DNA from 4 places in the Halomonas marinisediminis genome. Region 3 is predicted to be linked to each of the others. Evidence: riboswitches for the same ligand, from Rfam matches in the RefSeq annotation. Region 3 holds a riboswitch; each other region holds the start of a gene.
What was found. Region 3 has a riboswitch for thiamine pyrophosphate ahead of E0702_RS02640 (sodium:solute symporter family transporter). Riboswitches for the same ligand answer to the same signal wherever they lie in the genome.

Region 1 (3,971 bases), 110 kb from region 3:
CGACTACATGCGCTACCTCGACGAGGATCAGTACACCTTCGATGCGGCAAGCGTGGGTGTGCGCTACCGCTTCTGATACTCGCTGGCAGTTCCGTCGATGCAAGCGCCCCCACCGTTCGGTGGGGGCGTCGTCTTGTCAGACTGGCTTGTAGAGTTCGGCGCCCTGGTCGCGGAACTTCTCCGCCTGGGCCTCCATGCCCTGCATCACGGCCTCGGCATCGCCGTCCAGATTGTGCTTGGCAGCGTAGTCACGCACCTCCTGGGTGATCTTCATTGAGCAGAACTTGGGACCGCACATGGAGCAGAAGTGCGCCACCTTGGCCGAGTCCTTGGGTAGCGTCTCGTCGTGGTACTCCCGAGCGGTATCCGGGTCCAGGCCGAGGTTGAACTGATCCTCCCAGCGAAACTCGAAGCGCGCCTTCGATAGGGCGTTGTCGCGGCGCTGGGCGGCCGGATGGCCCTTGGCCAGGTCGGCGGCATGAGCGGCAATCTTGTAGGTGATGATGCCGGTCTTCACGTCGTCCTTGTTGGGTAGGCCCAGGTGCTCCTTGGGAGTCACGTAGCAGAGCATGGCGCAACCGTACCAGCCGATCATCGCCGCACCGATGCCGGAGGTGATGTGATCGTAGCCGGGCGCGATGTCGGTGGTCAGCGGCCCCAGGGTGTAGAAGGGCGCCTCGTCGCACTCGACGAGCTGCTTGTCCATGTTCTCCTTGATCAGGTGCATGGGCACGTGGCCCGGTCCCTCGATCATCACCTGGACGTCGTGCTTCCAGGCGATGCGGGTCAGCTCACCCAGGGTCTCGAGCTCGGCGAACTGTGCCTCGTCATTGGCGTCGGCCACCGAGCCGGGGCGCAGGCCATCGCCCAGCGAGAAGGCGACATCGTAACGCTTGCAGATTTCGCAGATCTCCTCGAAATGGGTGTAGAGGAAGCTCTCCCGGTGGTGGAAGAGACACCACTTGGCCATGATCGACCCGCCCCGGGAGACGATGCCGGTGACTCGCTTGGCGGTCAGGGGCACGTAGCGCAGTAGCACCCCCGCGTGGATGGTGAAGTAGTCCACGCCCTGTTCGGCCTGCTCGATCAGGGTATCGCGGAACACCTCCCAGGTGAGGTCCTCGGCCACGCCGTTGACCTTCTCCAGGGCCTGGTAGATCGGCACGGTGCCGATCGGCACCGGGGCGTTGCGGATGATCCACTCGCGCGTCTCGTGGATGTTCTGCCCGGTGGAGAGGTCCATGATGGTGTCGGCACCCCAGCGGATGCCCCAGGTCATCTTGTCGACCTCGTCCTCGATGGAGGAGGTGACCGCCGAGTTGCCGAGGTTGCCGTTGATCTTCACCAGGAAGTTGCGGCCGATGATCATCGGCTCGGACTCCGGGTGGTTGATGTTGCAGGGGATGATCGCCCGGCCGGCGGCCACCTCGTCGCGCACGAACTCCGGGGTGATCTCCTCGGGCAGGCGGGCGCCGAAGCCCTGGCCGGCGTGCTGGTGGCCGAGGATGCGCTCGACCTCCGCCGTCCCCAGCGCCTGGCGACGCTGGTTCTCGCGGATGGCGATAAACTCCATCTCCGGGGTGATGATGCCCTGGCGGGCGTAGTGGAGCTGGGTGACGTTCTTTCCTTCCTTGGCGCGACGGGGCGTGCGGGTCAGGTCGAAGCGCAGGTTGGCGAGCATCGGGTCGTTGGCCCGGCGCCGTCCGTATTCGGAGGTCGGACCGTCGAGCCACTCGGTGTCGCCGCGTTCATCGATCCATGCCCGGCGCAGCTCGGGCAGGCCCTTTCGCAGGTCGATCTTGGCCTCGGGGTCGGTGTAGGGGCCGGAGGTGTCATAGACAAGCAGCGGTGGGTTCTCCTCATCGGCGCCTGAAGTCCTGGTCGGCGAGAGAGTGATCTCGCGGAAAGGCACACGGATATCGGGGCGCGAGCCCTCGATGTAGAGCTTGCGCGAGCCGGGTAGCGGCTGGATGGCGGCCTCGTCGACGCGGGCGCTCTCGGCGAGGAAGTGGGCGGTCTTGCTCATGGTGTTCTCCCCTGGATTGTCGGGGTCTTGTTCAGGGAGGACACAGGCGGGGAGGACAGGGGCCACGGCGTCGGGCGCACGCGGCCTGTCGCTTGATCCCTACGCTGGTCCTAACCAGTTCAGGTTCAACGGGATCCATGCTGTGTCTCTGGTGAGAGAGGCATGATCTCAGCCGTCTTCAACGGCACCCCGTCAAGCGTGGTGTTGCCCGCCACCAGGCGGGCCGTATTGCATCATAAGGCCTGTTTAGTTCGGGCTGACAGCCTTCTCCGTCGCTTCCCGTCTCAATAACCGATATACGCCATCAGTCGGCGAGGTCCAGCCCCATCTGCCAGAAATCGATCTCCAGGCGGGTGGCGTCGCGGAAGATGGTGGCCAGCTGTTCGAACCGCTCGGGCGTGACATCGGCCAGGCGGGCGTCGAGCCAGGCGATCTCGTCGCGCATGGCGGCCTGGAACTCGTCACTCTCATACATCTGCAGCCACTTCTCGAAGGGGTTGGCCTCACCGCGAACGGTAAAGGGCTGCTTGGCCTGCCACTGGGAGATGACCCCATAGCCGACCAGGCAGGGGGCCAGGGCCACGTGCATATCGAGCAGATCGCCACGGTTGCCGGTATCCAGCACATAGCGGGTATAGGCCATGGTCGCGCGGGCTTCTGGCAGGCCGGCCAGGTCGGTCTCCGAGATACCCCATTCGCGGCAGTAGTCGATATGCAGGCCGAGTTCGACATCGATGATGGTCTTCAGGCCATCCAGGCTATGGCGCAGCTCGGTGATATCGCGGCTCTTGTAGGTCGCCAGCGCATAGGCTCGCCCGAAGTGAATCAGAAACAGGTAGTCCTGCTTCAGGTAGTGGCGAAATGCCTCTTCCGGCAGGGTGCCGGCGGCGAGCTGGCGCACGAAGTCGTGCTCGATATAGGCGCGCCAGTCTTCGTGGCAGGCCTGCGTAAGGTCACTGAATCGATAGCCCATCATGCCTCCGGTCAAGCTAAGCAATCCGGCAGGTGGTAGAGGGCGTAGGCGGAGGGTAGGGGCAGAGAGGTGGCCTGGCTACCGCTTGATTCCTACGCCGGTACTAACCGGATCAGGTTCAACGGGCCTCGTCGTGATGACAGTCACTGCCATGGGACGATCTCAGCCGGTTCCACCGGCACCCCGTCAAGCGAACGCCCAGTCTAGCAGGTCGCTCGCCGCTTTCCAGTCGCCCGCCGCTTTCCAGTCGCCCGGCTCAGTCGGTCTCGAGGCGTAGGCTGTCGAACCATGTCTCGCTCTCGGGCAGTACCAGCTCGCTGGCCGGCCGGCCACTGGCGTACCACGCCCGGGCGTTGCGCAGCTGCCAGCGACGCCCGCCATCGTCGATGCCGATGCCTAGCCGCAGCGGCCCGTAGCGGGCGAAGGCGCGGCCGACGAGCCGTGAATCGCGCAGGGCCAGGTTGGCCAAAAGCTCCAGGCGATCGCCGCCCCGCACGTCGAGGTTCTCCAACCGCACGCTGTTGTCGCCGAGGATAACGCGTGCCTCGCCCTGCACCTCGCCGAGGGTGAGGCGTTTGCGCAGCCAGCGTCGCTCTCGGGCGGCGTCGACGAGTAGATTCACCAGCAGGCCGCTGTCGCGCATGGCCAGCTCCAGTCTGGCGTCGAGGGTCAGCGGCGTCTCCCAGCGCAGGCGTCCCTCGGGGAGGGTGAGCCGTGCCCACCAGCCGCGGCTGAGGTTGCCGGCGGCATCGGTCAGACGCACGCCGTCCAGGCTGAGCCGTGAGCCGGAGATATCGAAGTCGAGAGTGTCCAGATGGCCGTCGGTGAGTCGGGTATCCAGATGCAGGGTGCCATCCAGGGTCTGCTTATGCACGGCGAGTCGAGCCTCCGGTGCATGCAGCTCCAGCCGGCCCTGGGCACGCATGCCCTCGAGCTGCAGCTGAAGGGCGAGGCGCGCCTGACCGGCGAGCA
Region 2 (3,971 bases), on a different contig from region 3:
GTGTCAGGGTGTGGCGTGCCAGAAGGGCTGGCCCAGGGTCGGCGTGCTGGGGCTGGCGGTCTGGCGACGCTCCATCAGGCCGGCGAGATAGGCCTCGCGGCCCGCCTCGATGGCGCGGGCGAAGGCGGCCGACATCTGTGCCGGGCGACGAGCCTTGGCCACGGCGGTGTTGAGCAGCACGCCATCAAAGCCCATCTCCATGGCTTCGGCGGCCTGGGAAGGAGCCCCGAGGCCGGCATCGATGATCAGTGGCACGTCGATGCGCTCGCGCAGGGTGCGCAGGGCGTAACGGTTCATCAGGCCACGCCCGGTCCCGATCGGTGCGCCCCAGGGCATCAGGGCCTGGCAGCCTGCCTCCTGGAGGCGCTGGCATAGCACCAGATCGTCGGTGCAGTAGGGCAGCACCTTGAAGCCCTGCTCGACCAGCTCCCGAGCGGCTTCCAGCAGACCGAAGGGGTCGGGCTGAAGGTTGTAGTCGTCGCCGATGACCTCGACCTTGATCCAGGGTGTGTCGAACAGTTCCCGGGACATCTCGGCGAGCGTGATGGCTTCCCGGGCAGAGCGACAGCCGGCAGTGTTGGGCAGCAGGTGGCAGCCGCTTTCACGCAGAATCTGCCAGAAGGCATCGCCGTCGCCATCGGCGTTACCGCCGCCGGGATTCTGGCGACGCAGCCCCAGGGTCAGCATCGCGCAGTCGGCGGCCTCGATGGCGCCCTGCATCACCTGGGGCGACGGGTAGAGGGCGGTGCCAAGCAGGAAACGGCTGTTGAAGCGCTCTTCATAGAGCACCAGCGCATCGTCATGGGGTGATTGGGTGTGCATTAGCCGCCTCCTACCGGGGCCACGATATCGATACGGTCACCCTCGCCGAGGGTGCGCTCGGGCCAGGTGGAGCGCGGTGCGAAGGCATCGTTGATGGCTACGGCCACGCGACGCTCTCCATACCCCCACGCTTCCAGGGCCTGGGTCAGGGGGGTGCCTTCGGGAAGCCGGGCGGGCTCGCCGTTGAGGCTCAGGGTGATCTCATGCATGGGGTCACTCGCTTTCACGACAGGGTCTCCTGGGGGCGGAGCCGTCCAGTAGGTCGGCGAAGGGGTTGTCACCGTGGCCACGAATCTCGCTCAATAGATGCTCAACCACGGCTGGGGCAAGCAGATAACCGTGGCGAAACAGTCCATTAGCGCTAATCAATCCATCGCTTAGGGTAACCCGGGGCAGGTTGTTGCGAAAGGCGGGGCGCAGGTTGACACCCTGCTCAAGGATGCGTGCCTCGGCGAAGGCCGGTGACAGAGTATAGAGGGCGCTGGAAAGCTCCAGGGAGGATTGCAGCGATATCGGTGAGCGATCTTCGCTCTCGATGGAGGTGGCGCCGATGACGAAGCGTCCATTGGGCTTGGGGACCACATAGAGCTGGTAGCGCGGATGCATCAGGCGCACCGGCCGCGTCAGTGTGATCTCGTTGGTCGTTACATGCAGTGTTTCGCCGCGCACGCCGCGCAGGGTGGGGTGATTGGTCTTGGCGCCATGGCCACGGCAGTCGATCACCAGGTCGAAGTGGTGCGTTCCCGTTGGGGTGGTCACTTCGCCGGGATGCACTTTCACCGGGGTATGGGCATGGCACTCACCGCCAAGCTCGCGTATCGCCCCCAGCAGCCGTGTGAGCAGCTCGCGGTTATCCAGGTGTGCTTCGTCGGCAAGAAACAGGCCGTGGCGGAAGCGAGTCAGATCGGGTTCCAGATGATGTATGCCGCTGCCATCCAGCTCCTGATAGAGGGCGCCTTCTCCCAGGGTGTCGGCAAGGTCACGGCGGAACTGGATCAGCTCGTTGCCATCCTGGGGGTGGGCAACCACCAGGCTGCCGTGCTGGTGCCATAGCTCCGACGCCTGGAGTTCGGCCAGCCATCCGGGCCAGCGATCGAGAGCCATCTGCCCCATCTCATAGACACTGCGCTCGCTGACAACCGTTTCGGCCAGGGGAGCGACCATGCCGGCGGCGGTCCAGGCTGCGGCGGGCGGCGTGTCAAGGTCACCTGCATCGTAGAGGCTGACGGCATGGCCGTCGCGCAGCAGGTGCCAGGCTGTCAGGCGGCCGAGCAGGCCGGCGCCGGCGATGGCGAAGCGGCGTTGTGGGGTGGCGTTCATGAGGCGTGCATCCGGCAGTTGGCAGTGTGGAGATCAGGCTGGATGCAGGGTAGGGACGGGCTGGGGGCACGAACTTGTTCCCTCCGCAGGCATCAACCTGATCAGGTTCAACGGGTTCGGCCATACCGATCTCAGCCCCTTGATACCGCATGACGGTGAGAGGGGCGCCCCGACAAGAGCTGCCAACATAACCAAGAAGGCCCGCCGACGCAATCGAGCGTCGGCGGGCCTTCTGGGGCAGGCGGGATTCAGGCGCAGTCGGCGGCGCCCTCTCCGAACATGTCGAAGAGCAGTTCGCGCCCCATGCCGGTCAGCACGAAGCGGCGCTGGTCGTTCCAGGTGGCGGCCTCGCTTGATTCGAGGATGCGCTGACAGACCGACCATTCGCGGCTGTCGCTCTTCAGCGTTTCCAGCGCAGAGGGGTCGAGGCCACGATGGGGTACGGTGACGGTTTCGAGCACGTGGCCCTGGCGATAGAGCAGGGCGGCCATGTTGGCGAGGCATTGGCGCAGGCTGCGCTGCATCCCGAAGGTGTCGATTGAAGGGGTAGTCATGCGCCGCGTCTTCCTTGGTGGAAATTGCTGCGGCGCATTATACAACCTTGGTCGGATAAGACCAAGGTCTAGTGGGGGTCACGGCGCGTCGTGGACCTCACCGAGCAGCAGGAACTCGATCAATGCCTTCTGGGCATGCAGACGGTTGCCCGCCTCCTGCCAGACCACGGCCCGCGGATCGTCGAGCAGGGTCTCGCTGATCTCCTCGCCGCGATGGGCCGGCAGGCAGTGCAGGAACAGCACGTCCTGGTGAGCGCGATCGAGCAGTGCTTCGGTGACCTGAAGATCGGCGAAGGCCGCCTCACGCTTGGCCTGCTCCTCCTCCTGTCCCATGGAGGCCCAGACATCGGTCGTTACCAGATCGGCGCCGGTCACGGCCTCGACGGGGTCACGTAGCAGGGTGACGCGATCGCCGGCGGCCTCGAGGATATCCTGGCGCGGCTCATAACCTTCTGGGCAGCAGATGCGCAGCTGGAAGTCGAACTGGCGGGCTGCATTGATCCAGGAGTGGCACATGTTGTTGCCGTCGCCGATCCATACTGCGGTCTTGCCCTTTACGCTGCCGCGTAGCTCGGTCCAGGTCATCACATCGGCGAGCAGCTGACACGGATGATAGTCGTCGGTCAGCGCGTTGATCACCGGCACGCTGCTGGCCTCGGCGAATGACTCGAGTCCGGCGTGGGAGAAGGTGCGGATCATCACGATATCGACCATCTCGGAGAGCACGCGAGCGGTGTCGCCGATGGGCTCGCCCCGGCCGAGCTGGGTGTCGCGGGGAGAGAGGAACAGCGCATGGCCGCCGAAGTGTGCCATGGCGGTCTCGAAGGAGACCCGGGTGCGGGTCGAGGACTTCTCGAAGATCATCGCCATGGTGTGATTCGGGAAGGGGGTGTAGGTGGGCCCCTCCACCTTGAGCGCGTTCTTTATGGTAATGGCGCGCTGAATCATGTAGCTCAGCTCTTCAGGGCTGGCATCCATCAGGGTCAGGAAGTGCCGAGTGGCCATGCGGTGCTCCTCGCAAAAGCGCTCATCCTAGCCAGCCGCCGGGGGATGCGCAACGCGTTGTGGATCAGTAGAATGGCTGGCACCAAGACCTACCGCCGGGATCAGGTATTGATCGTCCCGGCATTCGCGACCTCTGTTGTCCGCTACACCCATAGGGAGACGCCATGAGCACCACCCTCGAAAACATCCAGCGCCAGATCGGCGAAAACCCGATCCTGATCTACATGAAGGGCACCCCGCAGCTGCCCCAGTGCGGCTTCTCCGCCCAGA
Region 3 (3,971 bases):
AGCGCTGGTTCCACGGCCGCGGGGCGGACGGCTTCAACCTGATGCCGCCGTCGCTACCCTCCGGGATCGAGGACTTCGTGGATCAGGTGGTGCCGGAGCTTCAGCGTCGCGGACTCTTCCGGGAAGAGTACGAAGCGGCGACGCTGCGGGGGCACTTCGGCCTCGAGAGGCCGGCGGGCTGAACCTCCTGGTGATCCGTTCACGTTAGCGGTTCCCCACAATAAACAACGCCCCTTTCGAGGGGCGTTGTGCGTTCTGGTGCGAAAGGCGCTTACCCCTCGAAGCGTCGGGTGCCGGCGCTCAGTGCCGCAAAGTCGAAGCGTTGCTTCGCCGGCAGCAGCGCCAGGAGCGCCAGGCCCGTCACGACCGGCACGAAGGTGGCGAGCAGGAAGGACTCCATCAGGGTGTTCAAGGCGTCGCCCGGGGCCGGGAAGAGGAAGAGTCCGGCGACCAGACCGCTGAGCGTGGCCAGTACCGCGGCGCGGCCGTCGAAGCGGCGATTGAACAGCCCGAAGAATACCGGGAAGGCCGCCGCGCAGCAGAGCAGGTCGGCCAGCAGGAACAGGTAGAGCACGCTGTAGCCCTGGGCGGCCACGAAGGTCACCGGCAGTGCCAGCAGCAGGATCAGCCAGCGCGACAGCCGCATCAGCCGCTGGCCGCTGGCGTCAGGCAGCAGCCGTCCGCCATCCACGGCGATCATGCTCGAGGCGGCGCTGATGGTGGTGTCGGCGCTGCTCATGACCAGCGCCAGGCCCAGGAAGATCAGGCCCACGGCGAACCAGCCGGGAATATCGGCGAGCAGCACACTGAACAGCGCGACCGAGCCGTCACCGGGCAGACCCAGCCCCACGAACGCCAGGCCGAACAGGCCCATCACGAAGATCATCGGGGCGCTCAACAGGCCGCCGAGCAGAAAGCCAAGGCCCACGGCGCGGTTGCTCTGCGCCGCGTAGACCCGCTGCCAGTTGCCTTGATAGAAGAGTCCGGTCAGCATCACGGCCAGGAAGAAGGTAAGGCCGGCCTTGAGCCCCCCCAGGTCGGTGATATCCAGCAGTTGCGGCGCCGCCGCCTCGAGTCCGGCGAGGGTGGGGTCGACGCCGCCGGCGGCCTGCCAGCCGACGATCAGCAGCACGGCGAGCAGCGGCATGATCACGATCATCTGCACCTTGTCGGTAAAGATCGAGGCACGCAGTCCGCCATACAGGGTGTAGAGCAGGGTGGCCGCCATTACCACCGAGCTGGTCGCCCACAGCGGGACCGGCGCCAGTAGCCCGACCATCTTGGCGATGGCGGTGATTCCCGCGGCCAGGGAGATGAACAGGTAGAACAGCATGATGACCAGGGTGAAGGCGTACATGGGGCGCCCGTAGCGGCTCATCACGAACTCGGTCAGCGAGTGGCCGCCCGGCGAGAGCTCGCGCAGGCGCCGCCCCAGGGGAATCATCACCAGCCGGGGCGCCAGCGAGCCCAGCGCATAGCCGGCAATGGCACCCAGGCCGCCCCAGGTGGCCGCCTGGGCGGGGCCGAACAGGATCCAGGTGCCCAGCGTCGAGGCCATCAGGGTCAGCACCGTGGCGGTGGCCCCCTGGCTGTTGCGGGCGATAATGAAGTCCTCGAGGCTCTCGTTGTGGCGGCGTGCATAGAGCAGGCCCGGCACGGCGAACAGCACGGAGAAGGCGATGAGCCACCAGAAGGCGTGGGCGGTCGACAGCATGACGTACTCCCTAGCGTGGATAGGCCCGGTACGATGCCGAGCGTCGCTACGAGAGGACGCAGTTGCGTTGGGTGAGAAGCATGGCCGGATGGCACTTCCTTCCCTTCGCCGGCATTATCCGGATCAGGTTCGAAGGGTCACCGGGCGTATCATCTGCGCACGCTGCCGGAATCTCAGTCCACAAGGACTCCCCCAGGAATGCGACCCAGCTTAGGGGGCCGGTGTCACGGGGTCAACATGGCGCGAATACCCGCTTGAATCGGTAAGGTATCGCCCTCATATCGTTAGCAGCATATTTTTTGCGGAATCCCAGTTATCGAACACCGAATCGTTTCAAGGATTGCACATGGCCGAACCGGCTCTGTCCATCCGTGGCCTGACCAAGGTTTACGGCAATGGCTTCCAGGCCCTGAAGGGCATCGACCTCGATGTCGCGGAAGGGGACTTCTTTGCGCTGCTCGGACCCAATGGGGCCGGCAAGTCCACCACACTGGGCGTGGTCTGCTCGCTGGTGCAGAAGAGCGACGGCAAGGTGTCGATCTTCGGCATCGATATCGACCGTGACTTCGCTCGCGCCAAGTACCACCTGGGCGTGGTGCCCCAGGAGTTCAACTTCAACCAGTTCGAGAAGGTCATCGATATCGTGCTGGCCCAGGCCGGCTACTACGGCATGTCGCGGCGCGAGGCCCTGCCGCGGGCCGAGGAGCTGCTGCGTGACCTGGGCCTGTGGGACAAGCGCAACGGCAATGCCCGCATGCTCTCCGGCGGCATGAAGCGGCGCCTGATGATCGCCCGTGCCCTGATGCATCGCCCCAGGCTGCTGATCCTCGATGAGCCTACCGCCGGCGTGGATATCGAGCTGCGCCGCAGCATGTGGGAGTACATGCGCCGCATCAATCGAGAGGAGGGCACCACCATCATCCTCACCACCCACTACCTGGAGGAGGCCGAGAGCCTGTGTCGCAACGTGGCGATCATCAACCACGGTGAGATCATTCGCAATACCAGCGTGCGCGACCTGCTGATGGAGCTGGATACCGAGACCTTCCTGTTCGACCTGGCCCATGCGCTGGATGAGGTGCCGGAGGTGCCCGGCTTCGAGGTCAGCCAGTCGGAGCCCGCCCAGCTCGCCGTGGCGGTCCATCGTGGCCAGCGCCTCAATGACATCTTCGAGGCGCTCTCCGAGCGTGGCATTCAGGTGGTCTCCATGCGCAACCGCGCCAACCGCCTGGAGGAGATGTTCGTCTCCATGGTGGAGCAGGGCAACGAGGCCCTGGACCAGAAAGCCGCCGCCAAGGACAAGGAGGCCAGCGCATGAACCCCTATCAGATCGCGATCGCCCTGTGGACTCTGGTGATCAAGGAGATCAAGCGCTTCACGCGTATCTGGCCGCAGACCCTGTTGCCGCCCTCGATCACCATGACCATGTACTTCATCATCTTCGGCAACCTGATCGGTTCGCGCATCGGCGAGATGGATGGCTACAGCTACATGGACTTCATCGTCCCCGGACTGATCATGATGGCGGTGATCACCAACAGCTACTCCAACGTCGCCTCCTCCTTCTTCTCCAACAAGTTTCAGCGCAGCGTGGAGGAGATGATGGTGTCGCCGATGCCCAACTGGGTGATTCTCTCCGGCTTCGTGCTCGGCGGAATGGCCCGGGGCCTTGGGGTCGGCCTGATCGTCACGGTCGTGTCACTGTTCTTCACCCGCCTGAGCGTGGCGCACCCGGTGCTGACCGTGCTGGTGGTGGTGCTGACCGCGGCGCTGTTCGCCATCGGCGGTTTTATCAACGCCCTGCTGGGCAAGAAGTTCGATGATATCTCCATCGTGCCGACCTTTATCCTGACGCCGCTGACCTATCTGGGCGGGGTCTTCTACTCCATCTCGCTGCTGCCGGAGTTCTGGCAGGGCGTGTCGATGCTCAATCCCATCCTCTACATGGTCAACGTCTTCCGCTACGGCTTCCTCGGTGTCTCGGATATCCCGGTGGGCTGGGCCCTGGCCGCGATCTTCACCTTTATCGTGGTGCTGTTTGGCGTGGCCCTGTGGATGCTGGAGCGTGGCAAGGGGATCCGTTCATGAACCATCGTCCCGAAACCCTCGCGGATGCCCCGCTGGGGCGTGAGTCCGCCTATCCCGAGCACTACGATGCCTCGCTGCTCTATGCCATACCGCGTGCCGCCAATCGGGCGCCGCTGGGGATCGAGGAGGGGGCTCTGCCTTTCGTCGGCGAGGACGAGTGGCACGCCTT
Region 4 (3,971 bases), on a different contig from region 3:
GTCAACTGCGGGTGCGCGAGAAGCGCTTTATCGCCGATGCTGCCCATGAGCTACGCACTCCCTTGGCGGTGCTCGATCTTCATGCACAGAATGCGCTGGCCGCCGAGGACTCCGTCGATCGTCACGAGGCGCTTCACGAGCTGCGCGGCGGCGTAGCCCGAGCCACTCGACTGGTTTCTCAGTTACTGACCCTGGCGCGCCTGGAACCCGAGGCGGTGGGGCAGGAGTCGGCACCTCGCATCGAAGGCAATCTGCTGGTCGAGGTACGTGAGGCGCTGGCCGAGCTCTCACCACTGGCCATCGAAAGGGGCCTCACCCTGAATCTCGTCGCCGATGAGTCCAATAACTGGCAGCTGACCACCGAGCCGGGCGCCATCGGTATCCTGGTACAGAACCTGGTTGGCAACGCCCTGCGCTATAGTCCGGATGGTGGCCGGGTGACAGTAACGCTTGGTGCCGAGGAGACCCAACTGTGGCTGTGCGTGGATGATCAAGGCCCCGGTATTCCCGAGGCGCAGCGCGGGCGTGTCACCGAACGCTTCCATCGCGCCGGCCCCGGAGCCGGTGCCGGCCTTGGGCTCTCCATTGTCGAGCGCCTGCTGGCTCGCCACGGCGGCACGCTCGATCTCGGCCCCGCTCCCGAGAGTGGTCTGCGTGTCGTGGCGATGCTGCCCCGAGACGCCTGAGCCTTCGCGCCCCTCCGCAATCTCCCCCTACTCGTCGGCCAACGACGCTTGCGGCTCCCCATCGGTCGGCACTGTCTCGCCCCCAGCTTCACCTCCTCCAAACGTCATCCCCAACACCCGCCTGTCGACATAGTGCAGTAGCCCCAACTGCGAAAACAGCACCAGGAAACACCAAAAAATGGCCTTGAGCACAGAAATATCCTCTTGAAAGGCCTAAATCAGCCCTTGAGGGCAGATTCTCAGGCTTCTCTTAAGGCAGCCTTAAGGCGAGGTCGCCTATCCTGTCGCCTCCCTTTCCCCCCCGACGCCTCACTACCACCATGACATCTTCCCGATACACCCTTCGCCAAGCGCCTTCCCGCCTCGGCGCGTTTCTCCTTTTTGGTCTTTGCTGCCTGACCATGCCCTCGCTGGCCATGGCCAACGCCGGCCCCCTCGATCTCACCGGATCAGGCGTCGGCGTACTCTCGGTGGCCCTCTTCGTGCTCGCCTACGCCCTGGTCATGTCCGAAGAAGTGCTGCATATGCGCAAGTCGAAGCCGGTGCTGGTCGCCGCCGGTCTGATCTGGGCGCTGGTGGCCTGGGCCTATACCGGCGCCGGGCTGCCCGAGCAGGCCGAAACCGCCTTCCGTGAGACGCTGCTCGAGTACAGCGAGCTGCTGCTGTTCCTGCTGGTCGCGATGACCTACATCAACGCCCTGGAGGAGCGCCGAGTCTTCGATGCGCTGCGCGCCTGGCTGGTGCGCAAGGGCTTCAGCTATCGCAGCCTGTTCTGGATCACCGGCTTCCTGGCCTTCTGGATCTCGGCGGTCGCCAACAACATGACCACCGCCATGCTGATGTGCGCGGTGGTGCTCAAGGTGGCCGAAGGTGATGACCGCTTCATTCGGCTGTGCTGCATCAATGTGGTGGTGGCATCGAATGCCGGGGGCGCCTTCAGCCCGTTCGGCGATATCACCACGCTGATGGTATGGCAGGCCGGTCAGCTGCCCTTCGGCGCATTCTTCCAGCTGTTGGCGCCCTCACTGGTCAACTTCCTGGTGCCGGCGCTGGTCATGAACTTCTTCATCCGCAACCGCAAGCCGCCTGTGCTCACCGAGGAGGTATGGCTCAAGCGCGGTGCTCGACGCATCATCCTGCTGTTTCTGCTCACCGTGGCCATCTCGGTGCTGTGCCACTCGATGCTCAGCCTGCCGCCGGCGATGGGCATGATGTTCGGCCTGGGAATGCTCCAGTTCTTCGGCTACTTCCTGCGCCGCAGCCTGCCGCGCTCGCTGGATAGAAAACGCACCCGCTATGCTCAACGCGGCGACTGGAAGAAGCTCGAACAACTCGGCAGCGTGGTGCCCTTCGATATCTTCAGCCGTATCGCCCGCGCCGAGTGGGATACCCTGCTGTTCTTCTATGGCGTGGTAATGTGCGTGGGCGGACTGGGCTTCATGGGCTACCTGGCGCTGCTCTCCGAGACGCTCTACGGTGGCTGGAACCCGCTGTGGGCCAACATCGTGCTGGGCATCGTCTCGGCGGTCGTCGATAACATTCCGGTGATGTTCGCCGTGCTCTCCATGGCACCCGACATGTCCGAGGGCCATTGGCTACTGATCACCCTGACCGCCGGTGTCGGTGGCAGCCTGCTCTCCATGGGCTCCGCCGCCGGCGTGGCACTGATGGGACAGGCTCGCGGGATCTACACCTTTGCCGGTCATCTACGCTGGGCCCCCGCCATCGCCCTGGGCTATGCGGCCAGCGTGGCGACGCACCTGATGATCAATCACTCCCTGTTCTAGGTTCTAGGTTCTAGGTTCTAGGTTCCAGGTTCCAGGCTCTAGGCTCGATGCCCAGGCTTTACAGGCTTATCCGGGGCAGGGATAGTGATGCCCACGACAGGGGCGCTGCGGCATCCACCGCGGTTGAGACGTACCCTTGGAACCTGACCCGGATCATGCCGGCGTAGGGAGTCGTGCAGCCCGCTCCAGCGGCTGCACCTCCCACGCCCGGGAGGAATGATGACTACCGCCACCCGCGGACCGATCGACTCCGCCGCCCACCTGGCGCGCCTGCGCAAGCGGGCGCCGCTGATTCACAACATCACCAACCTGGTGGCCATGAACCCCATGGCCAATGTGCTGCTGGCGCTAGGCGCCTCGCCGGCCATGGTGCATGCCCGCGAGGAGGCCGCCGAGTTTGCGGCACTGGCCGATGCACTGACGATCAACATCGGTACTCTCTCGCCCCATTGGCTTGATGCCATGGAGGAGGCCGCCGAGGCCGCACAATTGGCGGGCAGGCCCTGGGTGCTGGACCCGGTAGCGGTGGGCGCCACTCGTTATCGTCGCGAGGCGGGCCAGCGCCTGCTGGAATGCCGGCCGACGGTGATCCGCGGCAACGCCTCGGAAATCCTCGCCCTGGAGCGCCAGGGCAGTGGCGGGCGTGGGGTCGACAGCAGCGACCCCATAGAGGCCGCCGAGGAGGCCGCGATCAGCCTCGCGCGCCGCACCGCCGCGGTGGTGGCGGTCACCGGAGAGATCGATCTGGTCACCGATGGCCGGCGCCTGGCCCGGATCTCGGGCGGCCACCCCCTGATGCCCCGGGTCACCACCCTGGGCTGTGCCCTCACCGGGGTAGTCGCCGCCTTTTTGGTGGACGCCGAGGATCCCTTTGCCGCCACCACGGCGGCGCTGGCCTGCTACGGCGAGGCGGGGCGCCGCGCCGGTACCACCGCAACAGGCCCCGGCAGCTTTGCAGTGGCCTTCCTCGACGCCCTCTACGCCCTCGACCACGACCAGCTTGTCACCCTGCCCACTCTGGAGGTGTCCGATGCGCCTTGATCTTTCCCTGTACCTCGTGACCGACCCGATCCTATGTGCCGACCATGGCCTGGAGAAGACCGTCGTGGCCGCGGTGCGCGGTGGCGCCACGGTGATCCAGCTGCGCGACAAGCACGCCGATGACGGCGAGTTGATCGACCAGGCCCGGCGACTGAAGGCAGCGCTTGCCGGCAGCGGCGTGCCGCTGATCATCAATGACCGTCTGACGGTGGCGGTGGAGAGTGGCGCCGATGGCCTGCATATCGGTCAGGACGACGGCGAGGTAGCGGCGGCTCGAGCGGCACTGGGGGAACAGGCGATCCTGGGGCTTTCGGTGCAGACCCTGGAGCAGATGGCCCGCCTCGACGTCGAGCGTCTCGACTATCTGGGACTCGGCCCGGTCTTCGCCACCCCCAGCAAACACGACCATGCGGCTCCCCTGGGCTTCGAAGGGTTGGCCAGCCTGGTGGCGGCCAGC

Region 1: another riboswitch for thiamine pyrophosphate. It lies ahead of thiC (phosphomethylpyrimidine synthase ThiC); the one in region 3 lies ahead of E0702_RS02640 (sodium:solute symporter family transporter).
Region 2: another riboswitch for thiamine pyrophosphate. It lies ahead of thiO (glycine oxidase ThiO); the one in region 3 lies ahead of E0702_RS02640 (sodium:solute symporter family transporter).
Region 4: another riboswitch for thiamine pyrophosphate. It lies ahead of thiM (hydroxyethylthiazole kinase); the one in region 3 lies ahead of E0702_RS02640 (sodium:solute symporter family transporter).

Annotation. Positions count from the first base shown of each region.
Region 1 covers NZ_SLTR01000002.1:77,996-81,966, forward strand. Annotated here, with positions in the region: gene E0702_RS02110 (porin family protein) at 1-76, shown strand, start outside; gene thiC (phosphomethylpyrimidine synthase ThiC) at 137-2,026, opposite strand; TPP riboswitch at 2,106-2,228, opposite strand; gene tenA (thiaminase II) at 2,331-2,999, opposite strand; TPP riboswitch at 3,072-3,195, opposite strand; gene E0702_RS02125 (hypothetical protein) at 3,256-3,971, opposite strand, start outside.
Region 2 covers NZ_SLTR01000001.1:337,483-341,453, reverse strand. Annotated here, with positions in the region: gene E0702_RS01600 (thiazole synthase) at 4-822, opposite strand; gene thiS (sulfur carrier protein ThiS) at 822-1,049, opposite strand; gene thiO (glycine oxidase ThiO) at 1,036-2,142, opposite strand; TPP riboswitch at 2,204-2,324, opposite strand; gene E0702_RS01585 (hypothetical protein) at 2,391-2,696, opposite strand; gene argF (ornithine carbamoyltransferase) at 2,775-3,701, opposite strand; gene E0702_RS01575 (Grx4 family monothiol glutaredoxin) at 3,866-3,971, shown strand, end outside.
Region 3 covers NZ_SLTR01000002.1:185,494-189,464, forward strand. Annotated here, with positions in the region: gene E0702_RS02635 (LLM class flavin-dependent oxidoreductase) at 1-182, shown strand, start outside; gene E0702_RS02640 (sodium:solute symporter family transporter) at 272-1,714, opposite strand; TPP riboswitch at 1,798-1,918, opposite strand; gene E0702_RS02645 (ABC transporter ATP-binding protein) at 2,061-3,032, shown strand; gene E0702_RS02650 (ABC transporter permease) at 3,029-3,802, shown strand; gene queF (NADPH-dependent 7-cyano-7-deazaguanine reductase QueF) at 3,799-3,971, shown strand, end outside.
Region 4 covers NZ_SLTR01000003.1:141,229-145,199, forward strand. Annotated here, with positions in the region: gene E0702_RS03950 (ATP-binding protein) at 1-686, shown strand, start outside; gene nhaD (sodium:proton antiporter NhaD) at 1,088-2,473, shown strand; TPP riboswitch at 2,562-2,660, shown strand; gene thiM (hydroxyethylthiazole kinase) at 2,693-3,514, shown strand; gene thiE (thiamine phosphate synthase) at 3,504-3,971, shown strand, end outside.